DNA from 3 places in the Streptomyces sp. NPDC016309 genome. Region 1 is predicted to be linked to each of the others. Evidence: riboswitches for the same ligand, from Rfam matches in the RefSeq annotation. Region 1 holds a riboswitch; each other region holds the start of a gene.
What was found. Region 1 has a riboswitch for cobalamin ahead of cobN (cobaltochelatase subunit CobN). Riboswitches for the same ligand answer to the same signal wherever they lie in the genome.
Positions count from the first base shown of each region.

Region 2: linked by a shared signal. The riboswitch ahead of ACF068_RS09850 (energy-coupling factor ABC transporter permease) and the one ahead of cobN (cobaltochelatase subunit CobN) in region 1 are both predicted to bind cobalamin.
Region 3: linked by a shared signal. The riboswitch ahead of ACF068_RS01665 (ribonucleoside-diphosphate reductase subunit alpha) and the one ahead of cobN (cobaltochelatase subunit CobN) in region 1 are both predicted to bind cobalamin.

Region 1 covers NZ_JBIBSG010000007.1:298,351-308,458, reverse strand. Annotated here, with positions in the region: gene ACF068_RS20025 (precorrin-2 C(20)-methyltransferase) at 1-694, opposite strand, end outside; gene ACF068_RS20020 (precorrin-8X methylmutase) at 691-1,338, opposite strand; gene ACF068_RS20015 (cobalamin biosynthesis protein CobG) at 1,335-2,525, opposite strand; cobalamin riboswitch at 2,532-2,670, shown strand; gene cobN (cobaltochelatase subunit CobN) at 2,704-6,348, shown strand; gene ACF068_RS20005 (GNAT family N-acetyltransferase) at 6,345-7,043, shown strand; gene ACF068_RS20000 (SDR family oxidoreductase) at 7,057-7,923, shown strand; gene ACF068_RS19995 (pyridoxal-phosphate dependent enzyme) at 7,964-9,169, opposite strand; gene ACF068_RS19990 (hypothetical protein) at 9,190-9,384, opposite strand; gene ACF068_RS19985 (nucleoside hydrolase) at 9,465-10,108, opposite strand, start outside.
Region 2 covers NZ_JBIBSG010000003.1:449,349-459,456, reverse strand. Annotated here, with positions in the region: gene helR (RNA polymerase recycling motor ATPase HelR) at 1-1,498, shown strand, start outside; gene ACF068_RS09875 (SpoIIE family protein phosphatase) at 1,854-4,625, shown strand; gene ACF068_RS09870 (DinB family protein) at 4,641-5,150, shown strand; gene dhaK (dihydroxyacetone kinase subunit DhaK) at 5,375-6,361, shown strand; gene dhaL (dihydroxyacetone kinase subunit DhaL) at 6,367-6,990, shown strand; gene dhaM (dihydroxyacetone kinase phosphoryl donor subunit DhaM) at 6,987-7,388, shown strand; cobalamin riboswitch at 7,428-7,660, shown strand; gene ACF068_RS09850 (energy-coupling factor ABC transporter permease) at 7,690-8,373, shown strand; gene ACF068_RS09845 (energy-coupling factor ABC transporter substrate-binding protein) at 8,370-8,822, shown strand; gene cbiQ (cobalt ECF transporter T component CbiQ) at 8,829-9,578, shown strand; gene ACF068_RS09835 (energy-coupling factor ABC transporter ATP-binding protein) at 9,575-10,108, shown strand, end outside.
Region 3 covers NZ_JBIBSG010000001.1:372,748-382,855, reverse strand. Annotated here, with positions in the region: gene ACF068_RS01680 (helix-turn-helix domain-containing protein) at 1-314, opposite strand, end outside; gene ACF068_RS01675 (hypothetical protein) at 408-596, shown strand; gene ACF068_RS01670 (ribonucleotide-diphosphate reductase subunit beta) at 610-1,626, opposite strand; gene ACF068_RS01665 (ribonucleoside-diphosphate reductase subunit alpha) at 1,626-3,983, opposite strand; cobalamin riboswitch at 4,122-4,279, opposite strand; gene ACF068_RS01660 (GNAT family N-acetyltransferase) at 4,299-4,802, opposite strand; gene mctP (monocarboxylate uptake permease MctP) at 4,878-6,506, opposite strand; gene ACF068_RS01650 (DUF3311 domain-containing protein) at 6,503-6,781, opposite strand; gene ACF068_RS01645 (GntR family transcriptional regulator) at 6,902-7,666, opposite strand; gene ACF068_RS01640 (extracellular solute-binding protein) at 7,961-9,247, shown strand; gene ACF068_RS01635 (carbohydrate ABC transporter permease) at 9,384-10,108, shown strand, end outside.

The sequences.
Region 1 (10,108 bases):
CCACGGAGAAGTAGGGGACCGATCCGGGGTCGACGTCCGCCAGGGCGCCGGTCCGTTCGCCGGCCATCGTGGCCCGCTCCACGTAGTGGGCGTCGTCCAGCCGGCCCGCCCGCTCCAGGGCGCGCCGTACCGTCGGGAACGTCCGGCCCAGCTTCATGACGACGGCCGAGTCGGTGGCCGCCAGGCGGGCCGTCAGTTCCTCCTCCGGCAGCGTGCCGGGGATGATCGTCAGGATCTCCTCCGCCTCGCACAGCGGCTTGCCCAGCCGGGCCGCCGACGCGCTCACCGAGGTGACACCGGGGATGACCTCGGTGTCGTACCGGTCCGCCAGCCGCTTGTGCATGTGCTGGTAGGAGCCGTAGAACAGCGGGTCGCCCTCGGCGAGGACGGCGACCGTGCGGCCCGCGTCCAGGTGGGCGGCCAGCCGCGCCGACGCCTCCTCGTAGAAGTCGTTCAGCGCACCCCGGTACCCGCCCGGGTGGTCCGTCGTCTCGACGGTCAGCGGGTACATCAGGCGTTCCTCGACGTGGTCCTCGCGGATGTGCTCGGCCGCGATGGAACGGGCGATGGAACGGCCGTGGCGGGCGCAGTGGTACGCGATCACGTCGGCGGCCGCGATGGCCTTCACCGCCGCGACCGTCATCAGATTCGGGTCGCCGGGGCCGAGCCCCACGCCGTACAGCTTGCCGCTCATGCCTGGATCTCCGCCTCGTGCGCGATCGCGTTGATCGCCGCCGCCGCCATCGCGCTGCCACCCCGCCGGCCGCGCACCACCAGGTGCTCCAGGCCCGGGAAGGCGGCCAGCGCGTCCTTGGACTCGGCCGCCCCGATGAACCCGACCGGTATGCCGATGACGGCCGCCGGGCGGGGCGCGCCCGCCTCGATCATCTCCAGCAGCCGGAACAGCGCGGTCGGGGCGTTGCCCACCGCGACGACGGACCCTTCGAGCCGGTCGCGCCACAGCTCCATGGCGGCCGCGCTGCGGGTGGTGCCGAGTTCGGCGGCGAGCGCCGGGACGGACGGGTCCGAGAGCGTGCAGACCACGTCGTTGCCGGCGGGCAGCCGCTTGCGCGTGACGCCGCTGGCGACCATCTGCGCGTCGCACAGGATCGGCGCGCCGGCGCGCAGCGCCTCGCGGGCGCGGGCCACCACGTCCGGCGTGTAGGCCAGGTCGCGGACGAGGTCGACCATGCCGCACGCGTGGATCATCCGCACGGCGACCTGGCTGACGTCGGCCGGCAGGCCCGCGAGATCCGCCTCGGCGCGGATCGTGGCAAAGGACTGGCGGTAGATCTCCGCCCCGTCCTTCTCGTAGTCGAACACTCTGCTCTCGCTCATTTCGTCGGTCCTTGTACGGTCGGCTGGTACGCGCCCTCGCCGGTCGCCACCATGTCGGTCCACGCGCCCTGGGGGTGGCCGCAGCGGCGTGCGCAGCCGGACCAGTGGACGGGCAGGGCGCCCTCGCGGGGCCGGGCGTCCGCCCGTACGTCGGAGAGGGACTTGGCGCAGCCGGGGCGCCCGGTGCACGCGGTGACGCCGATCCAGGGGGAGTCGGTACGGGTGATGAACCCGGCCCCGTCCAGGGCGCGCAGCCGCTCGCGGGCCGCCGCCGGGTCGGTGAAGCCGGGCAGGACGAACCCGCGCCACGGGGTGACCCGCACCTCCCCGGCGGGCAGCAGGGCGCGGAACTGGGCGGTGGTCACCCGGCCGAGGCGGGCCAGGACGGACAGCATGCCGTCGCCGGCCGTTCCGGGCGCGGGCGGGGGGCACGTGGGGAACGCCGCGTCCGGTACGGGCTCCGCCGCGACGCCGGCCCGGCGCAGGTGTCCGTCCACGTCCACGTCCTGCCCAGCCGGCAGCTCCCGCACCCGCCAGGCGCCGGTGCCGGCCGCGCGGGCCGCCGCCAGGAACGCCCCGGCCGCCGCGAGCGCGGCGCGGGGCGCGTCGGCGGAGGACACCCGGTGGGTCGTACGCCCCACCCGGACCAGGCCGGTCCCGGCGGGCTCTGCGATCAACGTCACATCGGCGGCCAGGCCCGCCACGTCGCCCCGCCCGTCGTCCACGGCGAACAGGAAGCGGCCGGAGAGCTCCGGCGTCCAGTCCTCGGCGCACAACAGCTCGTCCAGGCGCGCGGCCCACGCCTGCACGCCGGCGCCGGCGAGCGGCGAGACCACCATGTTCCGTACCCGCTCGTGCCGTTCGGACGGCAGCAGTCCGGCGTCCCGCAGCAGGTCCACCAGCCCGAGTCCGCAGCCTTCCCCGAGGCCCCTCAACTCCACGTTGCCGCGCGAGGTGAGGGAGAGGTGCCCGTCGCCCAGGCGGTCCGCCGCGTCGGCCAGCGCCAGGACTTGACGGTGCGTCAGAACGCCGGTGGGGAGGCGGAGCCGGGCCAGCGACCCGTCGTCGGCCCGGTGCAGCCGGAGCGCACCGGGGCACGCGTCACCGCGCTCGCGGACACGGTCCCGTATGTGCGCTTCACCCCGGTCCTGGGGATTTGGTGAGCTGGGCGGCATGGCGGCGAGCATACGCGCAGCCTCTACTATGCAGACGGCACAGGGTCCCAGGGCCCTAGGGAGGAAGCCCGGTGAGAATCCGGCGCGGTCCCGCCACTGTGAGTCCGGCCGGAAACCGGACGAGTCAGGAACTCCCGCCGTCCTACGACCACCCGGGGCGCGGACACCCCGAGGAAGGCCTGCGCACGTCATGACGCACGCGACCACGCCCGAGACGGCGCCCGCCCCGGCGCCCGCCACGACGATCCTGCTGCTGTCGCACTCCGACACCGACCTGCTCAGCGCCCGCGCGGCCGGCGGCCCCGTCGCGTACCGGTTCGCCAACCCCGCCCGGCTCCCGATGGACGACCTCCCGGGCCTCCTCGACGGGGCCGACCTCGTCGTCGTACGCCTCCTCGGCGGCATCCGCGCCTGGGAGGACGGCCTCCAGGCGCTGCGCGCGACCGGCAAGCCGCTGGTCGTCCTCACCGGCGAACAGGCCCCCGACGCCCAGCTCATGGAGACCTCCACCGTCCCGATCGGCATCGCGGCCGAGGCGCACGCCTACCTCGCCCACGGCGGTCCGGACAACCTGGAGCAGCTCGCCCGCTTCCTCTCCGACACCGTCCTGCTCACCGGCCACGGCTTCGAGCCCCCGGCCGCCGCCCCCACCTGGGGCCCCCTGGAGCGCACCGCGCGCGCCACCACCGGCCCCGTGGTCGCCGTGCTCTACTACCGCGCCCACCACATGAGCGGCAACACCGCCTTCGTCTCCACCCTCTGCGACGCCATCGAGGACGCCGGCGGCCAGGCCCTCCCGCTGTACGTGGCCTCGCTGCGCGCCCCCGAGCCGGAGCTGCTGGAGAGCCTGCGCACGGCCGACGCGGTCGTCACCACCGTCCTCGCCGCCGGCGGCACCAAGCCCGCCGAGGCCCAGGCGGGCGGCGACGAGGAGGCCTGGGACGCCGGCGCCCTCGCCGCCCTGGACGTGCCGATCCTCCAGGCCCTGTGCCTGACCGGCTCGCGGGCCGCCTGGGAGGAGAACGACGAGGGCCTCTCCCCGCTCGACGCCGCCAGCCAGGTCGCCGTCCCCGAGTTCGACGGCCGCCTCATCACCGTGCCGTTCTCGTTCAAGGAGATCGACGCCGACGGCCTGCCCGCGTACGTCGCCGACGCCGAGCGCGCCGCCCGCGTCGCCGGGATCGCCGTCCGGCACGCCCGGCTGCGGCACATCCCGAACGCCGACAAGCGCCTGGCGCTGGTCCTCTCCGCGTACCCCACCAAGCACTCCCGCATCGGCAACGCCGTCGGCCTCGACACCCCCGCCTCCGCCGTGGCACTGCTGCGCCGGCTCCGCGAGGAGGGCTACGACTTCGGCGCCGAGGACGTCCCGGGCCTCGCGTCCGGCGACGGCGACGAGCTGATCTACGCCCTGATCGAGGCCGGCGGCCACGACCAGGACTGGCTCACCGAGGAGCAGCTCGCCAAGAACCCGGTCCGCATCCCGGCCGCCGACTACAAGCGCTGGTACGCCGCCCTGCCGGCGGAGCTGCGCGAGCAGGTCGAGCGGCACTGGGGCCCGCCGCCCGGCGAGATGTTCCTGGACCGCTCCCGCAACCCGGAGGGCGACATCGTCCTCGCCGCCCTGCGGCGCGGGAACCTCCTCATCCTGATCCAGCCGCCGCGCGGCTTCGGCGAGAACCCGATCGCGATCTACCACGACCCGGACCTGCCGCCGTCGCACCACTACCTGGCCGCCTACCGCTGGATCGCCGCCCGCGCCGAGGACGGCGGCTTCGGCGCCGACGCGATGGTCCACCTCGGCAAGCACGGCAACCTGGAGTGGCTGCCCGGCAAGAACGCCGGCCTGTCCGCCGCCTGCGGCCCCGACGCGGCCCTCGGCGACATCCCGCTGGTCTACCCGTTCCTGGTCAACGACCCGGGCGAGGGCACCCAGGCCAAGCGCCGCGTGCACGCCACGCTCGTCGACCACCTGGTGCCGCCGATGGCCCGCGCCGAGTCGTACGGCGACATCACCCGCCTGGAGCAGTTGCTCGACGAGTACGCGCAGATCTCCTCCATGGACCCGTCCAAGCTGCCGGCCATCCGCGCCCAGATCTGGACGCTCATCCAGGCCGCCAAGCTCGACCACGACCTCGGTCTGGAGGACCGCCCGGACGACGACGGGTTCGACGACTTCCTGCTGCACGTCGACGGCTGGCTGTGCGAGGTCAAGGACGCCCAGATCCGTGACGGGCTGCACGTCCTCGGCGGCGCCCCCACCGGCCCCGAGCGGGTCAACCTGGTCCTGTCCATCCTCCGCGCCCGCCAGATCTGGGGCGGCACCCAGTCCCTGCCCGGCCTCCGCGAGGCCCTCGGCCTGGACGAGTCCGCCGCCACCCGCACCGGCGCCGACGAGGCCGAGGCCAAGGCCCGCGCCCTGGTGGAGGCCATGGAGGCCGCCGACTGGAACCCGGCCGCCGTCGCCACGGTCGCCGAGGGCTACGACGACGCCGTCGCCGCCGTCCTCGACTTCGCCGCCCGCCAGGTCGTCCCGCGCCTCGCCGCCACCACCGACGAGCTGGACCACGCCGTGCACGCCCTGAACGGCGGGTTCGTCCCGGCCGGACCGTCCGGCTCGCCGCTGCGCGGCCTGGTCAACGTCCTGCCGACCGGCCGCAACTTCTACTCCGTCGACCCCAAGGCCGTCCCCTCCCGCCTCGCGTGGGAGACGGGCCAGGCGCTCGCCGAGTCGCTGCTGACCCGCTACCGCGACGACAACGGCGCGTGGCCCGACTCCGTCGGCCTGTCCCTGTGGGGCACCAGCGCCATGCGCACCGCCGGCGACGACGTCGCCGAGGCCCTCGCGCTCCTCGGCGTCCGCCCCGTCTGGGACGACGCCTCCCGCCGCGTCACCGGCCTGGAGGCGATCCCGCTCGCCGAGCTGGGCCGGCCCCGGATCGACGTGACGCTGCGCATCTCGGGCTTCTTCCGGGACGCCTTCCCGCACACCATCGGGCTCCTGGACGACGCCGTCCGCCTCGCCGCCTCCCTCGACGAGCCGGCCGACGACAACTTCGTCCGCGCCCACGCCCAGGCCGACCTCGCCGAGCACGGCGACGAACGCCGCGCCACCACCCGTATCTTCGGCTCCCGGCCCGGCACCTACGGCGCCGGCATCCTCCAGCTCATCGACTCGCGCGACTGGCGCACCGACGCCGACCTCGCCGAGGTGTACACGGTCTGGGGCGGCTACGCGTACGGGCGCGGCCTCGAAGGACGCCCGGCGCGCGACGAGATGGAGACGGCGTACAAGCGCATCGCGGTGGCGGCCAAGAACACCGACACCCGCGAGCACGACATCGCCGACTCCGACGACTACTTCCAGTACCACGGCGGCATGGTCGCGACCGTCCGCGCGCTCAAGGGCACCGCCCCCGAGGCGTACATCGGCGACTCCACCCGCCCCGAGTCGGTCCGCACCCGCACCCTCGTCGAGGAGACCTCCCGCGTCTTCCGCGCCCGGGTGGTCAACCCGCGCTGGATCGAGGCGATGCGCCGCCACGGCTACAAGGGCGCCTTCGAACTGGCAGCGACCGTCGACTACCTCTTCGGGTACGACGCCACGACCGGCGTTGTCGCCGACTGGATGTACGACAAGCTCACCGAGACCTACGTGCTCGACCCGGAGAACAAGGCGTTCCTCCAGGAGGCCAACCCCTGGGCCCTGCACGGCATCGCCGAGCGGCTGCTGGAGGCCGAGTCGCGCGGCATGTGGGAGAAGCCCGACCCGGCGATCCTGGAGCGGCTGAAGCAGGTCTTCCTGGAGACCGAGGGAGACCTGGAGGACAAGTGACGACGACGCTCACGGCCGGCGGCGAGGACAAGGAACTGGCGGCCCGCCTCGACGCGGAGCTGACGGCCTTCAACCGGGCCGCCACGGGCGCCTCCGACGAGGCCGGGCTGTCGGTGCGCGCCACCGACGACGCGACGGGCGAGATCACCGGCGGGCTCACCGGCTGGACGTGGGGCGGACTCGCCGGCGTCTCCATGGTCTGGGTCCGCGAGGACCGGCGCGGCACCGGGCTCGGGACGCGGCTGCTGCGCGCGGCGGAGGAGGAGGCGCGGCGGCGCGGCTGCGATCGCGTGATCGTGTCGTCGTTCTCCTTCCAGGCGCCCGCCTTCTACCGGCGCCTCGGTTACGTCGAGACCGGCCGCTCCGAGGGCTTCCCCGGCGGGAACGTGGACGTCCACTTCTACAAGCCGCTGGACGGCCCGCCCGCCCCGTCCTTCCAACTGGCCGTGCTCCTGGACTACCCGGCCGACGCGGTGGACGAGGCCACGGCGTACGAGGAGAAGGCGCTCGCCCTCCTCCCGCGCCACGGCGGGCGGCTGGAGCGGCGGCTGCGGACCGCCGACGGGCTGTCGGAGGTCCACCTCGTGCGGTTCCCGACCGAGGACGCCTACCGCGCCTACCTGGCCGACCCGGGGCGTACGCCGGACGGGCGCATCACCGCGCGCGTGCTGGAGGTCACCGAGGTGTACGCCTGACACACTCGCCGGTATGTCATCCGTGATCGCTGTGACCGGGGCGAGTGGCCGTATCGGCGGCCGTGTCGCCCGCCGCCTCGCCGACCAGGGCGTCAAGGCCCGGCTGCTCGGCCGTGATCCCGGCCGGCTGCCGGACCTGCCGGACGCGGTGAAGGCGCCGCCCGCGCCGTACGGGGACGGCGAGGCGATGCGCCGCGCCCTGGACGGCGCCGACACGCTGTTCCTGGTGTCGGCGCACGAGAGCCCCGACCGGATCCAGGAGCACCGCACGGCGGTCGACGCGGCGCTCGCGGCGGGCGTCGGGCGGATCGTGTACGTGTCGTTCCTGGGGGCCGCCCCGCAGGCGACGTTCACCTTCGCCCGCGACCACTGGCACACCGAGCGGTACATCGAGGCGCAGGGCGTGCCGCACACGTTCCTGCGGGACAGCTGGTATCTCGCCGGGTTCGCCGCGATGACCGGCGAGGACGGCGTGCTGCGCGGCCCCGGGGGCGACGGCCGGGTCGCGGCGGTCGCCCACGAGGACATCGCGGACGTGGCGGCGGCCGTCCTGCTCGGCGGCGGCGAGCACGACGGCGCGACGTACGACGTCACCGGCGAGGAGGCGCTCACGCTCGCCGAGGCGGCAGAGGAGCTGTCCCGCGCGGCCGGCCGGCCGGTCGCCTACGTCCCCGAGACCCGCGCCGAGGCGTACGCCTCCCGCGCCGCGTACGGCGCCGAGCACTGGGAGGTCACCGGCTGGGTCACCTCCTACGAGGCGATCGCCACCGGCGAGATGGCGACCGTCGCCGACACGGTCCGCCGTCTCACCGGCCACGCCCCGATGACGCTGCGCGAGTACCTCACCGCCCACCCGCACTCCTGGGCCCACCTCCGGTGACGGCCGCCGGGCGGGTCCGCCCGGAACCGGGGAGGCCGCCCTACCGGCGCAGCCGCCGGGAGACGGCCTCCCACGTGGGCTCGACCGGCTCCATCGGGTCGCCGCCCACCGAGCGGTCCTTGAACCCGCTGGACGTCGACACGCACACCACCGGCCCGTCGAAGCCGCCCTCGCGGGCCGCCCACTGGCGGAAGCCGGCCAGCCCCGCCGCGGCCGACAGCTCCGCCCACACGCCCTGCCGGGCCAGCTCGTCCCGGGCGCGGGCCATCTCCCCGTCCGTCACCAGCAGCGCGTCGCCCCCGCTGTCGAGGACCGCCCGCACGGCCCGGTGACCGCCGGCCGAGCAGGAGATGCCGTACGCGTCGGTGGGGCCCACCTCCACCACCGCGGCCGGCACCCCGGTCCGTACGGCCGCCGCGAGGGGACCGCCGGCCGCCGGCTCGCAGCCGAACACCCGGGGCACCCGGTCGGTGACCCCGAGGTCCCGCAGTTCGCGGAAGCCCTTCCAGACGCCGAACAGCAGCTCGCCGTAGCCGGTGGGCACGAACACCGCGGCGGGCACGCCCAGTTCGCCGTGGATTTCGTACGCGACGGTCTTGTAGCCCTCCGGGCCGAAGGGGTGCCCGGTGTGGGTGGGGGTCAGGTTGCTGACCGTGTGGTAGCCGAGGCGCTCCGCGATCTCGGCGAGCAGCGGCCACCGCGCCTCCCTCGGGACGGCCAGGACGTCGGCGCCGTACGCCTGGACGAAGGAGGCCATCGCCGGGGGCGCGCCGGCCGAGGCCAGGACGACGCAGCGCAGCCCGGCCCGGGCGGCGTACGCGGCCGCGGAGGCCCCGTGGTTGCCGGAGGACGCGACCGCGATGCCCTCGGCGCCCATGTGGACGGCGGCGCTGACGGCGACCCGGTTGAGCCGGTCCTTGTGGCTCCAGGTGGGGTTGCGCGACTCGTCCTTGATCCACGTGCCGTCGCCGAACGGGATGAGCGGGGTGCCGCCCTCGCCCAGCCCCGGCGCGTCGAGCGGGGGCAGCAGCGGCGCCCACCGCTCCAGCCCCCCGCCGCGCGGGGACGAGGTGAACAGGTCCGCCGGGGTGTCCTCGTAGGCGTAGTCGACCTCCAGGGGGTGGACCAGGCCGGGCGTGGCGGTACGGGGGCAGCCCCGCAGGAGCGGCGGGTGGAGGGGGTAGCGCAGGCTCGGATCCCCCAGTGAGCGCTGCGAGTTGGCCAGGGAAACGGCGTAGGCGGTCATGCGCCGAGCCTATGCGCGGCTCAGTCCTCGCCCCGCACGATGTTGCCCTCGACCGCCCCGTCCGCGGTGGTGCCGTCGGCGACGGCGGGCCGGTGCGTGCGGATCCGGCCGTGCGGCTCGCGCCGCCTCATGGTGACCGGCGGCTCGAAGGCCGCCGGGGCCGTGGTCTTCCCGTCTCTGTTCCCACCGGTGTCCGTGTGCGTGTCCGTGTCCATGGGGTACGGGTACCCACCCAACAGGGACGAAACGGGCGGGGTTTGCCGCGCGGTGTCCACCGGGGGCCGGGGAAGGCGGGTCACCCCAGGGTACGGACGGCGTCGATGACGAGGTCCCAGAAGGCGGGGGCGTTCACACCGGTGCCGACACGGACGTTGGCGGGGCGGCCGGTCACGCCGTCGAGGTCGACCACCGTGGCGCCGCGCGTGTGGGTGCCGGTCAGCTCGACGGCGACCGGGGCGCGGACCGTGGTGATCAGGTCCGGGTCGATGAGGTGGGCGACGGTCAGCGGGTCGTGCAGCGGCGGCGCGGCGAGTCCGAACACCTCGCGGTACGTGGTGCCGAAGTACGTCAGCAGGTCGACGCACAGCCGTGACAGGGGCGTGCCGAGCGCCTCCAGCCGGGCGAGGACGTCGGGCGTGGCCGGCGCCTGGTGGCTGACGTTCAGCCCGATCATGGTGACGTCCAGGCCGCTGGAGAACACGATGTCGGCGGCCTCCGGGTCGGCGGCGATGTTGAACTCGGCCGCCGGGGTGCGGTTGCCGCGCCCCGTGGAGCCGCCCATCAGCACGATCCGCCCGATCCGGTCGGCGGCCAGGGCCGGGTGGGCGAGCAGGAACGCGGCGATGTTGCTGAGCGGTCCGGTGGGGACGAGCGTCACGGGGCCGGGGTGGGCGAGGAGCGTCTCGCGGAGGAGCGTGATGGCGTCGCGCGGGTCGAGCG
Region 2 (10,108 bases), on a different contig from region 1:
TCCGGGAACGGGGAAGACCGTGGTCGCCCTGCACCGCTCCGCCTACCTGCTGTACGCGGACCCGCGCCTCGGCCACCGGCGCGGCGGCGTGCTGTTCGTCGGCCCGCACCGCCCGTACCTGGCCTACGTCTCGGACGTCCTGCCGAGTCTGGGCGAGGAGGGCGTCCGGACCTGCACGTTGCGGGACCTGGTCGCCGAGGGGGCGGCCGCGGTGCCCGAGACCGACCCGGAGGTGGCCCGGCTGAAGTCGTCCGCGGACATGGTGCGGGCGATCGAGAAGGCCGTCCGGTTCTACGAGGCGCCGCCCACCGAGTCGATGACCGTGACCACGCCCTGGTCCGAGGTCCGGCTGACCGCCGACGACTGGGCCGAGGCGTTCGCCGCGCCGGCACCCGGCACCCCGCACAACGAGGCGCGCGACCAGATCCGGGACGAGCTGGTGACGATCCTGCTGGACAAGCACGACGCCGACGTGCCGCACGACCTGGTCCGGAGGGCGCTGCTGAACGACGGGGAGCTGGTCGGGACGCTCAACCGTGCCTGGCCGCTGATCGAGGCGGCCGACCTCGTCGGGGACCTGTGGTCGGTACCCGCCTATCTGCGGATGTGCGCTCCCTGGCTCACGCCCGACGAGGTGCGCGCGTTGCGGCGGGCGGACCCCCAGGCCTGGACGGTGTCCGACCTGCCGCTGCTGGACGCGGCCCGGCAGCGGCTCGGCGACCCGGAGGCGTCCGTGCGCAAGCGCCGGCACGAGGCCTCCGTCGCCGCGGAGCGGGAGCGGATGGCCGGCGTCATCGACAACGTGCTGGCGGCCGACGACGACGGCGAGGGCGCGGTGACGATGCTGCGCGGCCAGGACCTGCGGGACACCCTGGTCGACGGGAGCGCGCCGCCCGCCGGGGATCCGGATCCGTACGCGGGCCCCTTCGCGCACGTCGTGGTGGACGAGGCGCAGGAGCTGACCGACGCGGAGTGGCAGATGCTGCTGCTGCGCTGCCCGTCCCGGAGCTTCACCGTCGTCGGGGACCGGGCCCAGGCCCGGCACGGCTTCACCGAGTCGTGGGAGGAGCGGCTGGAGCGGGTCGGGCTCGACCGGATCACCGTGGCCTCGCTGGGCGTGAACTACCGGACGCCGGAGGAGGTCATGGCGGAGGCGGAGCCGGTCATCCGGTCGGTGCTGCCCGACGCCAACGTGCCCGTCTCGGTCCGCAGCAGTGGCGTCCCCGTGGTCCACGGGTCCGTGGAGGAGCGGGACGCGGTCCTCGACGGCTGGCTCGCCGCGCACCCCGACGGGATCGCCTGCGTGATCGGCGACCCCACCTTCCCGGACACGCCGCGGGTCCGGTCGCTGACCCCCGAGCTGTCCAAGGGCCTGGAGTTCGATCTGGTCGTTCTCGTCGACCCGGAGGCGTTCGGCACGGGCGTGGAGGGGGCGGTCGACCGCTACGTCGCGATGACCCGGGCCACCCAGCGGCTCGTCGTCCTCACCGGCTCCTGACATCCTCACCGATGCCCGGCACCGGCCCGGTGCCGGGCACCGGGCCGGCCGGGGACGGACCGGGCCGGTGCCGGGGCCGCTCGGATCCGGCCACCGCCGGGTGCCGTACCCGCGCGTCCGGCCCCGAGGTCACCGACAATGGAGCAGTGCGGGCTTCTGCCCGTGGCTCCGGCCCGCGGGCTTGTCTCCTCCGGCGCGGAAAGAGATGTGGACTTTGGCCAGAAAGGGCGGCGGGCGTTCCCGCTCGGACCGGTGGTCGCCGGACCGCGACGACCGGCGCCGGTCCGGCGGCGGGCGCCCGGGACCGGGTGCGCGGGGGCGCTCCCTGCCGGTGCCGCGCACCGCCGCCGGCCAGGTGTTCCTCTTGCAGGTCGTGATCGTGCTGCTGCTGGTCGCGGCGGCGATGACGGCCGTGGTCGTCCAGGCGAACCGGGCGGGCGAGCGGGAGGCCGAGCGGCTGTCGGTGACGGCGGCGCAGACGTTCGCGAACGCCCCCGGCACGGCCGCCGCGCTGGTCTCGCGGAACCCGACGCTCCTGCTCCAGCCGCGGGCCGAGGCGGCCCGCGTGGCGGCGGGCGTGGACTTCATCGTCGTCCTGAACACCGCCGGCACCCGCCTCACGTACCCGGACCCGAACCAGATCGGCAAGAAGTTCGTCGGCACGATCCAGCCGGCGCTGGAGGGCCGCACCGTCGTCGAGCAGGCCGGCGGGCCGCCGCTGCCCAGCGGGACGGGAACGGCGGTGCAGGCCGTGGTGCCGGTGTTCGGCCCGGGCGGCGCGGTCGTCGGGCTGGTCTCCGCCGGGATCACCGTGGAGAACGTCGGCGATCCGGTGCAGCGGCAGCTCCCGCTCATCCTCGGTGCCGGTGCGGCGGCGCTCGCCCTGTCCATCGTCGGGGCGGCGCTGGTGTCCCGGCGGCTGCGGCGGCAGACGCACGGCATGGGCCCGGCGGAGATGACCCGGATGTACGAGCACCACGACGCCGTCCTGCACGCGGTGCGGGAAGGCGTGCTGATCGTCGGGGCGGACGGCACGGTGCTGCTGGCCAACGACGAGGCGCGGCGGCTGCTGGACCTGCCGGCGGACGCCGAGCGGCGCCGGGTGGCGGACCTGGGGCTGGACGGGGAGGCGGCGCGGCTGCTGGGGTCCGCCGAGCCGGTCACGGACGCGGTGTGCCTGGCCGGCGACCGGTTGCTGGCGGTGAACAAGCGGCCCACCGCTCCGTACGGGGGCCAGGCGGGCTCCGTGGTGACCCTGCGGGACACCACGGAGCTGGCGACGGTCACCGGACGGGCGGAGGTCGCCCGGGAGCGGCTGCGGCTGCTGTACGACGCCGGTGCCCGGACGGGCACCACGCTGGACGTGACCCGCACCGCCGAGGAGCTCGCGGAGGTGTCCGTGCCCCGGTTCGCGGACGCCGTGACCGTGGAGCTGCTGGACCCGGTCCTCCGGGGCGAGGAGCCGCCGCCCGGGCGGGACACCGAGCTGCGCCGGGCCGCCGCGTGCGGCCGGGCGGACGGTCTCGCCCTCCTCCCCGTCGGCGCGCCGGTGCGTCCCGAGCCCGACGAGCCGGTCGCCCGCGCGGTGGCGACCGGGCGCGCGGTGCTGGCGGCCGGTCCGGCCCCCGCCGGAGACGTCGCCGCGGGACCGGACCCGGACCCGGAGCGGGAGCCGGACCCGGGCCCGGAGCGGGAGCGGGACGGCTCCGAACCGGGCGGCTCCGAACCGGCGGACGGTGCGGACACGGGCGCCGGGCCGGATGGCGCGGGCGCGGGTCCGCGGTCCCTGATCGCGGTGCCGATCCGGGCGCGGGGGGTGCTCCTGGGAGTGGCGAACTTCTGGCGGGCGGGCACCTCCGCGCCCTTCGACGAGGACGACACGTCCTTCGCCGAGGAACTGGCCGCCCGGGCGGCGGTCGCGATCGACAACGCCCGCCGCTACACACGCGAGCACGCCATGGCCGTGGCCCTCCAGCGCAGCCTCCTGCCCCGCGGCACGCCCGACCAGGACGCCCTGGAGGCGGCCTACCGCTACCTGCCCGCCCGGGCCGGTGTCGGGGGCGACTGGTTCGACGTGATCCCGCTGTCCGGCGCCCGGGTGGCGCTGGTGGTCGGCGACGTCGTCGGCCACGGCCTGCACGCCGCCGCCACCATGGGCCGGCTGCGTACCGCCGTGCACAACTTCTCCACCCTCGACCAACCGCCCGACGAACTGCTGGGGCACCTGGACGAGCTGGTCACCCACATCGACGCGAACGAGGCCGTCGAGGAGGAGCGGGACGGCCAGGGCATCACCGGCGCCACCTGCCTGTACGCGATCTACGACCCGGTGTCCGGGCGGGTCACCGCCGCCACCGCCGGCCATCCGCTGCCCGCGGTGGTCCTGCCGGACGGGAACGTGTCCTTCCTGCCCGTCCCGGTCTCACCGCCGCTGGGCCTGGGTGCCGGACTGCCGTTCGAGACCGCCGAGGCGTCCCTCCCCGAGGGGTCGACGCTGGTGCTCTACACCGACGGGCTGATCGAGGAGCGGGGCCGCGACCTGGACGCCGGTCTGGAGGCGCTGCGCGGCGCGCTGGCGGCGACCGGCCGTACCCCGGAGGACACCTGCGCCGCGGTCGTGGAGGCCATGCTGCCCGCCCAGCCCGGCGACGACATCGCGCTGCTGGTGGCCCGTACCCACCGCCTCGACCCGTCGGACTTCGCCCGGTGGGACGTCCCCCGGGACCCGGCCGCGGTGGCACCGGTGCGCGCCGCGTGCGCCCGCCGCCTGGCGGACTGGGGCCTGGGCGACATCAGCTTCAACACCGAACTGATCCTCAGCGAGCTGATCACCAATGCCATCCGCTACGGCGGCGACCCGATCAGCGTGCGGCTGCTCCGCGGCCGCAGCCTGATCTGCGAGGTCTTCGACGGCAGCAGCACCTCGCCCCACCTGCGCCGTGCGAAGACCACCGACGAGGGCGGCCGCGGCCTGTTCCTGGTCGCCCGGTACGCCGAGCGCTGGGGTACCCGGTACACCCCGGAGGGCAAGGTCATCTGGACGGAGCAGTCCCTCCAGGCGACGGCCGCGGACCCGGCGGCGACCGGCGACGAGCTGCTCGACCAGTGGAGCGACGACACGTGGTGAAAGGCGGTGCGCACGATGAACGGCGCGGGTGTGCTGGTGGACGGATTCGGGCGGGTGCGGGAGGCCGTGCACGACGCGGTCGGGGGGCTCTCGCCGGAGCTGCTGCACGCGCGGCTGGACCCGGGGGCCAACACCATCGCCTGGCTCGTCTGGCACCTCACCCGCATCCAGGACGATCACGTGGCCGGCGTCGCCGGCGAGGAGCAGCTCTGGCTGTCGGAGGGATGGGCGGACCGGTTCGGCCTGCCGTTCCCGGCGACGGCGACGGGCTACGGGCACACCGCCGAGGAGGTCGGGTCGGTACGGGTGCGGACGCCGGCGCTCCTGCCGGATTACTACGACGCCGTCCACGAACGGACCGTCGGATTCGTCCGGACCCTCCGTGACGCCGACCTGGACCGCGTCGTGGACACCTCCTGGTCGCCCCCGGTCACCCTGGGCGTGCGCCTGGTCAGTGTCGTGGCGGAGGACCTCCAGCACGCGGGACAGGCCGCGTTCCTCCGGGGCTGCCTGGAGCGCCGTTGACGCCGCGCGCACGCTCCGGCGCCGGAGCGACGCCTACGGGGACGCGTCGGGGGCCGTGCCCGGGGACGCGGCGGGGGACGCCTCGGGGGCCGTGTCCGGCGCGATCCGGTCCGATGCCCGTCACCGCCCCGATACTGGGCCGGACGGCCCGTCACCGGGGTGCCGGGAGGGCGGCCGGCAGCCAGGACCACCTGCTCGCACCAAGCTGGGAGGCACCGTTGAGAATGCTGATCAACGTACCCGAGACCGTGGTCGCCGACGCGTTGCGCGGGATCGCGGCCGCACATCCGGAGCTCACCGTGGACGTGGAGCACCGGGTCGTCGTCCGGCGGGACGCGCCGGTCGCCGGGCAGGTGGCGCTGGTGTCCGGGGGCGGGTCCGGTCACGAGCCGCTGCACGCCGGGTTCGTGGGGCCGGGGATGCTGTCGGCCGCCTGCCCCGGTGAGGTGTTCACCAGCCCCGTGCCGGACCAGGTGGTACGGGCGGCGGCGGCCGTGGACAGTGGGCGCGGGGTGCTCTTCGTCGTCAAGAACTACACCGGTGACGTGCTGAACTTCGAGATGGCCGCCGAGCTCGCCGAGGACGAGGGCGTCCAGGTGGCGAAGGTCGTCGTGGACGACGACGTGGCCGTCGCCGACAGCACGTTCACCGCCGGACGGCGCGGGACGGGGGCCACGCTGTTCGTGGAGAAGATCGCCGGAGCGGCGGCCGAGGAGGGTGCGCCGCTGGAGCGGGTGGAGGCGATCGCCCGCCGGGTGAACGCGAGCGCGCGCAGTTTCGGGGTGGCGCTCAGCGCCTGCACCACCCCCGCGAAGGGCAGCCCCACGTTCGACCTGCCGCCGGGCGAACTGGAGCTGGGCATCGGCATCCACGGCGAGCCGGGCCGGGAGCGGCGGCCCATGATGACCTCCCGCGAGATCGCCGACTTCGCGGTCGACGCCGTCCTGGAGGACCTGCGGCCCGGCGGTCCGGTGCTGGTGCTGGTCAACGGCATGGGGGCGACACCGCTGCTGGAGCTGTACGGGTTCAACGCCGAGGTCCAGCGCGTGCTGGGCGAGCGGGGCGTTCCCGTGGCCCGTACGCTCGTCGGCAACTACGTGACCTCGCTCGACATGGCCGGGTGCTCCGTGACCCTGTGCCGGGCCGACGAGGAACTGCTGCGACTGTGGGACGCGCCGGTGCGGACCGCCGCGCTCCGCTGGGGACGGTGAGGGGCGTGCTCGACGCGGACTTCTTCCGGCGCTGGCTGACCGGGGCGGCGGCCGCCGTGGACCGGGAGGCCGGCCGGCTCACCGAGCTGGACGCGGCGATCGGCGACGCCGACCACGGCGCCAATCTGCGACGCGGTTTCGCCGCGGTGGTCACGGCCCTGGAGGACGAGCGGCCCGGGACACCGGGGGCCGTGCTCACCCTCGCCGGGCGGCAGCTCATCTCCACGGTCGGCGGCGCGTCGGGGCCGTTGTACGGGACGCTGCTGCGGCGCACGGGCAAGGCTCTGGGCGACGCCGCCGAGGTGGCGCCGGTGCAACTGGCCGAGGCGCTGCGGGTGGGCGTGGCGGCGGTGGCGCAGCTCGGCGGGGCGAAGGCCGGGGACAAGACGATGCTGGACGCGCTGGAGCCGGCCGTCGAGGCACTGGCCGAGTCGCTCGGCGAGTCGCTCCCGGCGGCGGCGGAGGCGGCGGACCGGGGCGCCCTGGGGACCGTGCCGATGCGGGCCCGCAAGGGCAGGGCCAGTTACCTGGGTGAGCGCAGCGAGGGGCACCAGGACCCGGGGGCGACGTCCTCCGCCCTGCTGTTCGCGGCGCTCGCCGAGGCGGGGGCGGAGCGGGGCGGCCGGTGAGCGGGCAGGTGGGTGTGGTCCTGGTCTCGCACAGCGCGGCGGTGGCGTCCTCCGTGGCCGAGCTGGCGCGGGGCCTGGCCGGCGGCGGCACCGCGCCGGTGGCGGCCGCGGGCGGCACCCCGGACGGGGGGCTCGGCACCAGCGCGGAGCTGATCACGCGGGCGGCGACGGCGGTCGACGGCGGTGCGGGGGTGGCCGTCCTGGTGGACCTGGGAAGCGCCGTCCTGACGGTGAAGGCCCTGCTCGCGGAGGGGGACGAGCTGCCCGAGGGCACCCGGCTGGTGGACGCGCCGTTCGTGGAGGGGGCCGTGGCGGCGGTGGTCACCGCGTCGGCGGGCGGTGACCTGGACGCGGTGGTGGCGGCGGCGTCCGAGGCGTACGGCTACCGCAAGGAATGAGGTGTGCCCCGCGGGTGGAGCCGGGCCGTGCGCCGACGCGCGGCTTGTGATGTACCTGGTCAACGCACTACTGTCGCAGGGCCTTGGTGTACGGGAAACCGGTGCGGTACCGGTGCGGCCCTCGCCACTGTGATCGGGAAGTCCGGCTCCACTCCCGGGGACCACCTCGGGAAGCCACTGGAACGTCGCGGGGAACCGCGTCGTCCGGGAAGGCGGAGCCGCGGCGGCATGACCCGTCAGCCAGGAGACCGGCCAGGGCGCGTTGTCCATCCACGAGGTGCTGGAGAGGGTCTCCTTCCATATGCATATCGCCGAGGGCTATCTGCCCCCCGTGCACGCGGCCGCCTGGAGCGTCGCGGCCGCCCCCTTCGTCGTCCACGGGGTCAGGGCCCTGACCCGTGAGGTCAAGGCCAATCCGGAATCGACCCTTCTGCTCGGTGCGTCCGGCGCCTTCACGTTTGTGCTGTCCGCCCTGAAACTGCCCTCCGTGACGGGCAGTTGCTCCCACCCGACCGGCACGGGGCTGGGCGCGATCCTGTTCCGGCCGCCGATCATGGCGGTGCTGGGCACCATCACGCTGCTGTTCCAGGCGCTGTTGCTGGCCCACGGCGGCCTGACGACCCTGGGCGCCAACGCGTTCTCCATGGCGATCGTCGGTCCGTGGGCCGGCTACGGGACGTACCGGCTGCTGCGCCGTTTCGAGGTGCCGCTGATGGTGAGCGTGTTCTTCGGGGCCTTCGTCGCCGACCTGTCCACGTACTGCGTCACCAGCGTGCAGCTCGCGCTGGCGTTCCCGGACCCCAGCAGCGGGGTGGCCGGCGCGCTGGCCAAGTTCGGCGGCATCTTCGCGATCACTCAGGTTCCGCTGGCGGTCAGCGAGGGGCTGCTCACCGTGCTGGTGATGCGGCTGCTGATGCAGTCCAGCAAGGGTGATCTGGCACGGCTCGGCGTCGTGTCCGCGAACAAGGAGGCCGTGGCCCGATGAGCCGTAACGCCAGGATCAACTCGCTGCTGCTGCTCGTCGTGGTCGCGCTGGCCGTCCTGCCGCTGGCCCTGGGCATGGGCGACCACAAGGAGGAGCCGTTCACGGGCGCCGACGGGCAGGCGGAGACGGCGATCACCGAGTCCCACCCGGACTACGAGCCGTGGTTCACCCCGCTGTACGAGCCGCCGTCCGGCGAGATCGAGTCGGCGCTGTTCTCGCTCCAGGCCGCCCTGGGCGCCGGTGTACTGGCCTACTACTTCGGTCTGCGGCGCGGCCGCCGGCAGGGCGAGGCCCGGGCACGGGCGGGGTCCCCCGGCGGGGACGCCCCGGCGGCGGACACCCCGGGTACCCCGGACACCCCGGGCACTCCCGGCACCCCGGACGCGGCACCGGCCGACGCGGTCGGCGCGGGTGGCTCCGGGGCCGACGCGCCGCGGACGCCGGCGTAACCGCCGGTGCTGCCGATCGACGCGGCGGCGCACAGCAGTCGCTGGCGCCGCCGCCATCCGTGCGAGAAGGCCGCGCTGGGCTTCGGCCTGACGCTGCTGGCCGTGTGCCTGCCGCCGTGGCCGGGGGCCGCGCTGGTCGCCGCCGCGACCCTCGTGGTGCTGCTCGGCCCGGCCGGGGTCCCGCCGCGCCGGCTGTGGCGGGCGTGGCGCGTCCCGCTCGGCTTCTGTGTGACGGGCGCGCTGCCCCTGCTGTTCCAGGTTGGCGGGGCGGAGGGGTTCGTCACGCTCGCGCCCGACGGGCCGGCGCACGCCGGGCGACTGCTGCTGCGCACGTCGGCGGCCTCGATGGGCGTGCTGCTGTTCGCGTTCACCACCCCGGTGTCCGACGTGCTGCCCCGGCTGGTCCGGGCGGGCGTCCCGGCGCCGGTCGTCGACGTGGCGCTGGTGATGTACCGGATCAGCTTCCTGCTGCTGGACGCGGTCCGGCGGATCCGGGAGGCGCAGGCGGCGCGGCTCGGGCTGACGAGCCGGGCGGCCACCTGGCGCTCCCTGGCGGGCCTGGGCGCGACCGCGTTCGTGCGCGCCTTCGACCGGGCGGCGCGGCTCCAGACGGGGCTGGCCGGGCGGGGCTACGACGGCACGCTGCGGGTGCTGGTGCCGCCCACGGCGGTGTCCGGGCGCTTCCTCGCCGCGACGGGCGTGCTGCTCGCCGGGCTCGTCGTCGCCACCTTCGTACTCGAGAGGTTCCTGCCATGAATGCTCCCGCCGTCGTGGAACTCGTCGGTGCGGGATACGCCTACGAGGACGGTCCCGCCGTGCTCGAGGGCGTCGACTTCGCCGTGCCGGAAAAGCGCTCCATCGCGTTGCTGGGCCGCAACGGGGGCGGCAAGACGACGATGCTGCGGCTGCTGAGCGGTGGCCTGCGGTGCGCGAGCGGCCGGTTGCGCCTGGAGGGGCGCGACGTGTCGTACGACAGGGCGGGGCTGACCCGGCTGCGGACGACGGTGCAGCTCGTGGTGCAGGACCCGGACGACCAGTTGTTCGCGGCGTCCGTGGGCCAGGACGTGTCGTTCGGGCCGCTGAACCTGGGCGTGCCGGAGGCGGAGGTGCGCGAGCGGGTGCGGGAGGCGCTGGAGGCGCTGGACATCGCGGCGCTGGAGGACCGGCCGACGCACCTGCTGTCGTACGGGCAGCGCAAGCGGGCCGCGATCGCGGGCGCGGTGGCCATGCGGCCCCGGGTGCTGGTCCTCGACGAGCCGACGGCCGGTCTGGACCCGCACGGCCAG
Region 3 (10,108 bases), on a different contig from region 1:
GACAGCACCCGCGCCCCGCGGTCGACGGCGTCGCGCAGGGCCGCGAGCAGGGGCTCGGGGTAGGGGCGCTGCGCATAGCGGCCGCCCGCGGGAACCGCGACCAGGTCCGCCTCCGCCAGCCGTTCGAGACCGTGCTCCGTCCCGATCGTGAAACCGGCGTGCGTGCGCAGCCGGGGGCCCTCGGCGGACACCACGGCGAAGTCGTGGACGGGCAGCCCGTCGTCGCTCCGGTCGAGGCCGAAGACCTCGCAGACCACCCCGAGTTCGAAGGGGTTCACGCCGTCCAGCAGGACGGCCGCCACATTCCTCAGCATGCGACGAGCATGGCACGGCCCTGGCAGTAATTCGATGGTCGGTGACAGTCCTGCCACTGATCTTTTCCCGCCGCGAGGACGACAGTGGAAGACATGACAACGGTCCTGAACGCCTTCGTCCCCGTCGCCCTCTTCGTCCTTCTCGCCCTGCCCTCGCTCGTCGGGCACGCCCGGGAGCGCGCCGTCGACCGCCAGTTGCGCGGGCCGCGGCGCCCGGCGGACACCCGTCGCCGCGGACCCTCACCCGGGCCCGCGGCGACGCTCGGCGCACGACCGGTCTGATCGACAAGACCTCCTAGAAGTCCTCGTCGAGGTCGACCGAGCCCTCCACCGCCACCTGGTAGGCGGACGGGCGGCGCTCGAAGAAGTTCGTCAGCTCCTGGACGCCCTGGAGCTCCATGAAGGAGAACGGGTTCTCCGAGCCGTACACCGGGGCGAAGCCCAGACGCGTCAGGCGCTGGTCGGCCACGCACTCCAGGTACTGCCGCATCGACTCGGTGTTCATGCCCGGCAGGCCGTCACCGCACAGGTCGCGGCCGAACTGGAGCTCCGCCTCGACGGCCTCCCGCAGCATGTCGGTGACCTGCTGCTGGAGCGCATCGTCGAAGAGGTCCGGCTCCTCCTTGCGGACGGTGTCCACGACCTCGAACGCGAAGTTCATGTGCATCGTCTCGTCGCGGAACACCCAGTTGGTGCCGGTCGCCAGGCCGTGCAGCAGACCGCGCGAGCGGAACCAGTACACGTACGCGAAGGCGCCGTAGAAGAACAGACCCTCGATGCAGGCGGCGAAGCAGATCAGGTTCAGCAGGAAGCGGCGCCGGTCGGCCTTCGTCTCCAGCCGCTCGATCTTCTCCACCGAGTCCATCCAGCGGAAGCAGAACTGCGCCTTCTCCCGGATGGAGGGGATGTTCTCCACGGCGTCGAACGCCGCCGCCCGGTCCTTCGGATCGGGCAGGTAGGTGTCCAGCAGCGTCAGGTAGAACTGGACGTGCACGGCCTCCTCGAAGAGCTGCCGCGACAGGTACAGCCGCGCCTCGGGGGAGTTGATGTGCTTGTACAGCGTCAGCACCAGGTTGTTCGCCACGATCGAGTCACCGGTCGCGAAGAACGCGACCAGCCGGCCGATCAGGTGCTGCTCACCGGGCGTCAGCTTGGCGAGGTCCGCCACGTCGGAGTGGAGGTCGACCTCCTCCACCGTCCAGGTGTTCTTGATGGCGTCCCGGTAGCGCTCGTAGAAGTCCGGGTAGCGCATCGGGCGGAGGGTCAGTTCGAAACCCGGGTCGAGCAGGTTCTTCTCGGGGGAAGCGGACATCACTGGCAGGCCTCGCAGGACTCGGGGTTCTCAAGGGAGCAGGCGACCGCGTCCTCCGGGGTCACCTGCGCGGGGACGGGGACGGACGCCCGGGCCGCGCGGGCGATCCGGGTCGCCGGGCGCGAGCGCAGGTAGTACGTCGTCTTCAGGCCCTGCTTCCAGGCGTACGCGTACATCGACGACAGCTTGCCGATGGTCGGCGTCTCCAGGAACAGGTTCAGCGACTGCGACTGGTCCAGGAACGGCGTACGGGCCGCCGCCATGTCGATCAGGCCGCGCTGCGGGATCTCCCACGCCGTCCGGTACAGCTCGCGCACCTCGGCCGGGATCCAGGTGAAGCCCTGGACCGAGCCGCTGGACTCGCGCAGCGCCTCACGGGTCTTCGCGTCCCACACGCCGAGCCGCTTCAGCTCGGCCACCAGGTAGGAGTTGACCTGGAGGAACTCGCCCGACAGCGTCTCGCGCTTGAACAGGTTGGACACCTGCGGCTCGATGCACTCGTACACGCCCGCGATCGAGGCGATCGTCGCCGTCGGCGCGATGGCCAGCAGCAGCGAGTTGCGCATGCCGACCTCGGCGATGCGGGCGCGCAGCGCCTCCCACCGCTCCGGCCAGTTCAGCTCGACGTCGTAGTGGTCGGGGTGCAGCACCCCGCGCGCGGTACGGGTCTTCTTCCAGGCCGGCAGCGGGCCGTTGCGCTCGGCGAGGTCGGCGGACGCCTCGTACGCGGCCAGCATGATCCGCTCGGCGATACGCGTCGACAGGGCCCTGGCCGCGGGCGAGTCGAACGGCAGCCCGAGCTGGAAGAACACGTCCTGGAGGCCCATCGCGCCCAGGCCCACCGGCCGCCACTTCGCGTTGGAGCGCCCGGCCTGCTCGGTCGGGTAGAAGTTGATGTCGACGACCCGGTCCAGGAACGTGACGGCCGTGCGGACGGTCGCGTCCAGCCGCTCCCAGTCGAGGTCGCCGCCGCTGACGAACGCGCCGAGGTTCACCGAGCCCAGGTTGCAGACGGCGGTCTCCCCGTCGTCCGTGACCTCCAGGATCTCGGTGCACAGGTTCGAGGAGTGGACCGTGTGGCCCGGCTGCGCCGTCTGGTTGGCCGTGCGGTTGGAGGCGTCCTTGAACGTCATCCAGCCGTTGCCGGTCTGCGCCAGGGTCCGCATCATCCGGCCGTACAGGTCCCGGGCGGGCATGGTCTTGCGGGCCAGGCCCTTCGCTTCGGCGGCGCGGTAGGCGGCGTCGAACGCCTCGCCCCACAGGTCGACCAGTTCCGGCACGTCGGCCGGCGAGAACAGCGACCACTCGGCGTCGGCGTCGACCCGGCGCATGAACTCGTCGGGGACCCAGTGCGCCAGGTTCAGGTTGTGGGTGCGCCGGGCGTCCTCACCGGTGTTGTCCCGAAGCTCCAGGAACTCCTCGATGTCGGCGTGCCACGTCTCCAGGTACACCGCCGCCGCGCCCTTGCGCCGCCCGCCCTGGTTCACTGCCGCCACCGAGGCGTCCAGCGTCTTCAGGAACGGCACGATGCCGTTGGAGTGCCCGTTGGTGCCCCGGATCAGCGAACCGCGCGCCCGGATGCGGGAGTACGACAGGCCGATGCCGCCCGCGTGCTTCGACAGCCGCGCGACCTGGTGGTAGCGGTCGTAGATGGAGTCCAGCTCGTCCAGCGGGGAGTCCAGCAGGTAGCACGAGGACATCTGCGGGTGTCGCGTGCCGGAGTTGAACAGCGTGGGGGAGGAGGGCAGGTAGTCCAGCCGGCTCATCAGCCCGTACAGCGCCGCGACCTCGTCCAGGGCGCGCACCGAGTCGTCCTCGGCGAGGCCCGCCGCCACCCGCAGCATGAAGTGCTGGGGCGTCTCGATCACCTTGCGGGTGAGCGGGTGGCGGAGCAGGTAGCGCGAGTACAGCGTCCGCAGCCCGAAGTAGCCGAACCGGTCGTCCCCGGCCGGGTCGACCAGCGCGTCCATCCGGTCCGCGTGGAGCGAGACGAACGCGGCCGTGCGGTCCGCGATCAGGCCCTCCCGGTGCCCGACGGCCACCGACGCCGAGAACGCCACCGCGCCCTGCCCCGCCGCCTCCTCCGCGATGGTCCGGGCCAGCAGCCGCGCCGCGAGCCGGGAGTACGCCGGGTCCTCGGCGATCAGACCGGCGGCCGCCTCGGTGGCGAGCTCCCGGAGCTCCGCCTCGTCGGACCCGGCGTGCCGGCCGCGCAGCGCGGCGGCGGCGACCCGGCCGGGGTCGGTGTCGGGCAGATCGGCGGTGAGGTCGGTCAGGGTCCGCAGCAGTACGGTCCCGGGTCCGTCGTTTCCGTCGCTCTCGATCGCTGAAACCGGATCGGCTGGCGCGATGGTCACGTGGGGGCTCTCCCTCGCTCGGCTCGGGGCCACCGGCGGCGCGGGCAGGGGAGCGGGCACGCCCGGGTACGGGGGCGCAGGGCACCGCGTCCACCGGCCCACTCCGCGAGGCCCGGACGTCTGGGCACCCGGGCCGGACGGTCCGGGCGCGCTGTCGGCAGGTCTTCGGACTCGTACGTACCCAGAGGCACACCAACACACCGTTGCGGGACAGTTCCGGAATTGCACCGGATTCCCCTGCGGCGACAGCGAGGACGAGCATACATGTGGGGGGCGCCGATTGAGGCACCCCCCACATGTTGTGTCGACCGGGGCTCAGAGTTCCACGGCGTAGGTGCGGAGCGTGACGCCCGGAGCGGCCTGCCAGTCCCGTTCCGGGGTCCGGTCGAACCCCAGCCGCTCACAGATCCGGTGCGCCGCCCGCATGGACTGCCACGAGGACACCACCAGCCGCCGGCACCCCTCCACCTCCCGCGCCCGCTCCACGCACGCCCGTACGAGCGCCTCGCCCGCGCCGCGCCGCCGGGCCGCCCGCGCCACCGCCAGCATCCGGAACTCCGCCTCCCCGTCCCGCGCGTGCCCGCCCCACGGACCGCCGCCCCGGGGGACGAACGTCACGCCCCCGAGCACCCGTTCGTCCTCCGCGACCGCGACCAGCACCTCGGCCCGCGCGGCGCGCCCGGCCACGTCCCGCAGCTCGATCAGGTACTCGTCGCTCTCCCCGAAGGCCAGCAACCCGTCGCCGAGGTAGGCCTGGGCCGTGACGTCGGCGAGCGTCTCGTGTTCTTCCGGCCGTACCGCCCTGATGGTGATGTCCATGGGGCCAGAGTGCACAACGAACGGGCCGCCGTGCCCCCACCGGGGGAGGCACGACGGCCCTCGTACGCGGATGGGTCAGTGCCCGGCGCCCGCCGTGGCCGGAGGGAGCTCCACCTTCACGCCCGGGTCGCCCGCGTCGGCCGTGTAGTCCCCGGGGGACGTCTCGTCGACGCCGTCCGGCGCGTTGGTCGCCCGGAGCACGAACGTCAGGACCACCACGACCAGGGCGTTGAGGACGAACGCCGTCAGACCGATGTAGCCGATCTCGCCGATGCCCGGGATCTCGGCGGACGAGCCGCCGAAGTGCTTCTGGGTCGGGCTGGCGACGCCGTACGCCGCCGCCGTGCCGTAGACCATGCCGACCGCCCAGCCGGCCAGCAGCGCCCAGCGGTGGAACCACCGGGTGAACAGGCCGCCCACCAGCGCCGGCAGGGTCTGGAGGATCCAGATGCCGCCGAGGAGCTGGAAGTTGATGGCGACCGTCTTGTCCATGGTGAGCACGAAGGCCAGCGCGCCCACCTTGACCAGCAGCGACACCAGCTTGGACACCTTGGTCTCCTGCTCCGGCGTGGCGTCCGGCTTCAGGAAGTCCTTGTAGATGTTGCGGGTGAACAGGTTGGCGGCGGCGATCGACATGATGGCCGCCGGGACCAGCGCGCCGATGCCGATGGCCGCGAAGGCGACGCCCGTGAACCAGTCCGGGAACATGTCCTCGAACAGCTGCGGGATGGCGAGCTGGCCGTTCTGCACCTTCACGCCGGCCGCGATCGCCATGAAGCCCAGCAGGGCCAGCAGGCCCAGCATCAGCGAGTACAGCGGCAGGATGGTGGTGTTGCGGCGGATCACGTCACGGCTGCGCGAGGACAGCGTCGCCGTGATGGAGTGCGGGTACATGAACAGCGCCAGCGCCGAGCCGAGCGCGAGCGTCGCGTACCCCCACTGGCCCATCTCCCCGGGCACCAGCGCGCCGCGCGGCTTGTCGGTCGCCGGGTTGATCTGCGCGTAGGCCTCGCCCGCCTTGCTGAAGATCTCGTCGAAGCCGCCGAGCTTGATGGGGATGTAGATGATCGCCACCGCGATGACGATGTAGATGAGCGTGTCCTTGACGAAGGCGATCATCGCCGGCGCCCGCAGCCCGGAGGAGTAGGTGTACGCCGCGAGGACACCGAAGGCGATGAGCAGCGGCAGGTCCTTGACGAACCAGTGGGTGGTCTCGCCACCGCCCACGCCCATCACGTCGAGCACCGCCTGGATGCCGACGAGCTGGAGCGCGATGTACGGCATGGTGGCGAGGATGCCGGTCACGGCCACCGCCAGCGACAGGCCCTTCGAGCCGAACCGTCCCCGGACGAAGTCGGAGGTGGTGACGTACCCGTGCTTGTGGGACACCGACCACAGGCGCGGCAGGAAGGTGAAGATCAGCGGGTAGACGAGGATCGTGTAGGGGACGGCGAAGAAGCCGGCCGCGCCGGCCGCGTAGATCGCCGCCGGGACGGCGACGAAGGTGTACGCCGTGTAGAGGTCGCCGCCCAGCAGGAACCAGGTGATCCAGGTGCCGAACGAGCGGCCGCCCAGGCCCCATTCGTCGAGGCTGTGCTCGTTCTCGGCCTTGCGCCAGCGCGAGGCCATGAAGCCCATGACCGTGACGGCCAGGAAGAAGAAGATGAAGACGGCGAGCGCGACGCCGTTCACGCCGTCGTTCACCGCGACGCACCCCCCTGGGCGGAGGGGGCCGAGGACCCGCGCGCCGCCGCGCGGGCCCGCTGGTCACGGTGCCAGAGCTGGTACGCGACCATCGTCAGCACGGTCGATATGACGACCCAGGCCATCTGGTACCAGTAGAAGAACGGGATCCCGGCGAGGGTCGGCTCGACCTTCGCGTACGAGCCGACCCACAGCATCGCCACGAAGGGCGCGAACAGACAGAGCGCCACCACCACCCGCACCGGGGTGATTGCTGGTTGTTTCTCCTGTGTCATACGGCGACTCCGTCCCCTCGCTGATCACATGGCGTAATGCGCACGCAATCTAGGGGACCGGTCCGCCGCGCGGAACCCCGGTCCGGATAACGGACGGGTCTCGTAAGGATCTCGGTGGCGTCAGCCGTTGGGCCGCTTGAGACGGGCCACGAACTTGTACCGGTCGCCCCGGTACACCGAGCGCACCCATTCCACCGGTTCGCCGTTCTCGTCCAGCGAGTGCCGGGAGAGCATCAGCATCGGCAGGCCCACGTCGGTCCCGAGCAGGCCCGCCTCCCGGGGCGTCGCCAGGGAGGTCTCGATGGTCTCCTCCGCCTCGGCGAGGTGGACGTCGTACACCTCGGCCAGCGCCGTGTAGAGCGAGGTGTACTTGACCAGCGACCGCCGCAGCGCCGGGAAGCGCTTGGCCGACAGGTGGGTCGTCTCGATGGCCATCGGCTCGCCGCTCGCCAGCCGCAGCCGCTCGATGCGCAGCACCCGGCCGCCGGGGGAGATGTCGAGCAGCCCGGCGAGGGTGTCGTCCGCCGTCACGTACCCGATGTCGAGGAGCTGCGAGGTGGGCTCCAGGCCCTGCGCGCGCATGTCCTCGGTGTACGAGGTGAGCTGGAGCGCCTGCGAGACCTTGGGCTTGGCGACGAACGTGCCCTTGCCCTGGATGCGCTCCAGCCGTCCCTCGACGACCAGTTCCTGGAGCGCCTGCCGGACGGTCGTGCGGGACGTGTCGAACTCGGCGGCGAGCGTCCGCTCCGGCGGTACGGGCGTACCGGGGGGCATGGTCTCCGTCATGTCCAGCAGGTGCCGCTTGAGGCGGTAGTACTTGGGCACGCGCGCGGTGCGGGTGGCTGCCCCGCCCTCGGTCTCGGTGCCGCCTCCATCCGTGGCCATGACCCGCCTTCCCGACTCCTGTGCTGTTGCCGTCACCGGCTCCTCCGTCTATTGCGGCTCACATGGTGGCACGGACCGGTCACGGGTCGTCGCCCTCCCTCAGGTGTCGGTCCGGTAACGGACCCGACTGCCCTTCTTATACACCCTTGACACCCCTAAAGGTCTAGGCCAAGCTCCGGGTTACTGGTCTAAACCATTAAAGACCAGGTCCCAGTCCCACGGGCAGCACGGGCAGTACACCGGTATGGCTTCGCGGTGGGGGCAGGGTTTGCAGGCATCCCTGAGGAGGGTGGCGTGAAGCGCAAGCTCATCGCGGCGATAGGCGTCGCGGGCATGATGGTCGGTATTGCCGCGTGTGGCTCGGACGACGGCAAGGGGGGCGGCTCCGACGCCGGTGGCGACAAGACCCTGACCGTCTGGGTGATGGACGGCTCGGCTCCCGACGCGTGGATCAAGAACGTCAACAAGGAGTTCGAGGCCAAGCACAAGGGCGTCAAGGTCAAGGTCGAGATCCAGCAGTGGAACGGCATCCAGGAGAAGGTCACCACGGCCCTCTCCGAGGACGCCCCGCCGGACGTCATCGAGCTCGGCAACACCCAGACCGCCGGCTACGCCGCCACCGGTGGCCTCGCCGACCTCACCGAGGACAAGGCCGAGCTCGGGGCCGACGGCTGGAACAAGGGCATGCTCGCCTCCAACGAGCTGGACGGCAAGCTCTACTCCGCCCCCTGGTACGCCGCCAACCGTGTCGTCGTCTACGACAAGGCCGCCTACAAGAAGGCCGGCGTGACCCCGCCGAAGACCCGCGCCGAGTGGATCGACGGCCTCAAGAAGCTCAAGGCGTCCGACGCCAAGACCCAGCCGATCTACCTGCCCGGCCAGAGCTGGTACGTCTACGCGGGCTTCGTCTGGGACGAGGGCGGCGACCTCGCCGTCAAGGACGGCGACAAGTGGAAGGGCAACCTGTCCTCCCCCGAGGCCGTGGCCGCCATGAACTTCTACAAGGAGCTCCAGTCGTACTCGACCGCTCCCAAGGACAAGGACGAGGCGACCCCCCAGCAGTCCACCGACATCGTCCCCAAGGGCGGCGTGGCGTCCTGGATCGGCCTCGGCTGGGAGGCCGGCGGCGCGATCGACGCCATGAAGAAGGCCGGCAAGACCGCCGACTTCGGCTACTTCCCCATCCCGGGCAAGACCGCCGACAAGCCCGGCTCCGTCTTCTTCGGCGGCTCGAACCTCGCGGTGTCCGAGCGCTCGCGGAACAAGGACCTGGCCAAGGAGTGGCTGGCGCTCGCCGCCGGCAAGGAGCACATGGCCAAGTACGCCGAGGCCACCCAGGGCGCGCTGCTCCCCAACAACGACGCGGCGCAGTTCAAGCCGGCCGCCGGCTCCTTCGCCGAGGCGATGGCCAAGGCCGCGCCCGTCGGCAAGATCACCCCGGTCACCCCGGGCTGGGCGAACGTCGAGACCGCTCCCAACCCGATCAAGGACTACATGACCAAGGTCCTGAAGGGCGAGGACGCCAAGAAGGCCGGCGAGGCGGCCGACAAGGTGATCACCGAGCGCGTCAACCAGCAGTGACCGCACCGCCGCGGGTCGCCCCAGGGGTGCGGCCCGCGGCGGTCGCCAGCCCCCCGGTGGTGCGACCGGTGACCCCATGCCGGTCGCACCACCGGGTCCATGACCCGGTCAGCACAGAACCGCGAGGAAGAAGACCATGACCGTGGACTCCCAGGGAGCGGTGAGCGCCGCCCCCCAGGACGCGCCCGGGAGCGCGGCGGGGACGCCGAAGACCCCGCCACCCCCGGCCGGCTCGAAGAACGCCCCGAAGCCTCCTCGCGGCAGGCGCTCCCTGCCCGGCGGGGTGCTGCCCTACCTGCTGATCGCCCCCGCCGTCCTGTCCATGGCGGTGCTCCTGCTCTACCCGCTCGTCCGCAACGTGATCCTCTCCTTCCAGCAGGTCGGCCGGAGGGAACTGATCACCCGGAAGCCCGAGTGGAACGGCGTCGAGAACTACACCGAGCTGCTGGGGGACTCCCAGTTCTGGACCGTCGTGGTCCGCAGCGTCGTCTTCACGGCGGCCAACGTCGCCCTGATCATGCTCCTCGGCACCCTGATCGGCCTGCTGCTCAACCGGCTCGGCACCAAGATGCGCCTGGTGCTGTCCCTGTCGCTGATGCTCGCCTGGGCCATGCCGATCGTCGCCTCCGTCACCGTCTTCCGGTGGCTGTTCGACGAGCAGTTCGGCGTCGTCAACTGGCTGCTGCGCACCCTCGGCTTCGCGGGCTACGAACAGCACAACTGGTTCGAGACCGGCTTCTCCACCCTCGTGATCGTGATGATCCTGCTGGTCTGGGGCTCGATCCCGTTCGTCGCGCTCAACATGTACGCGGCCCTCACCACCGTCGGCGGCGAGCTGTACGAGGCGGCGAAGATGGACGG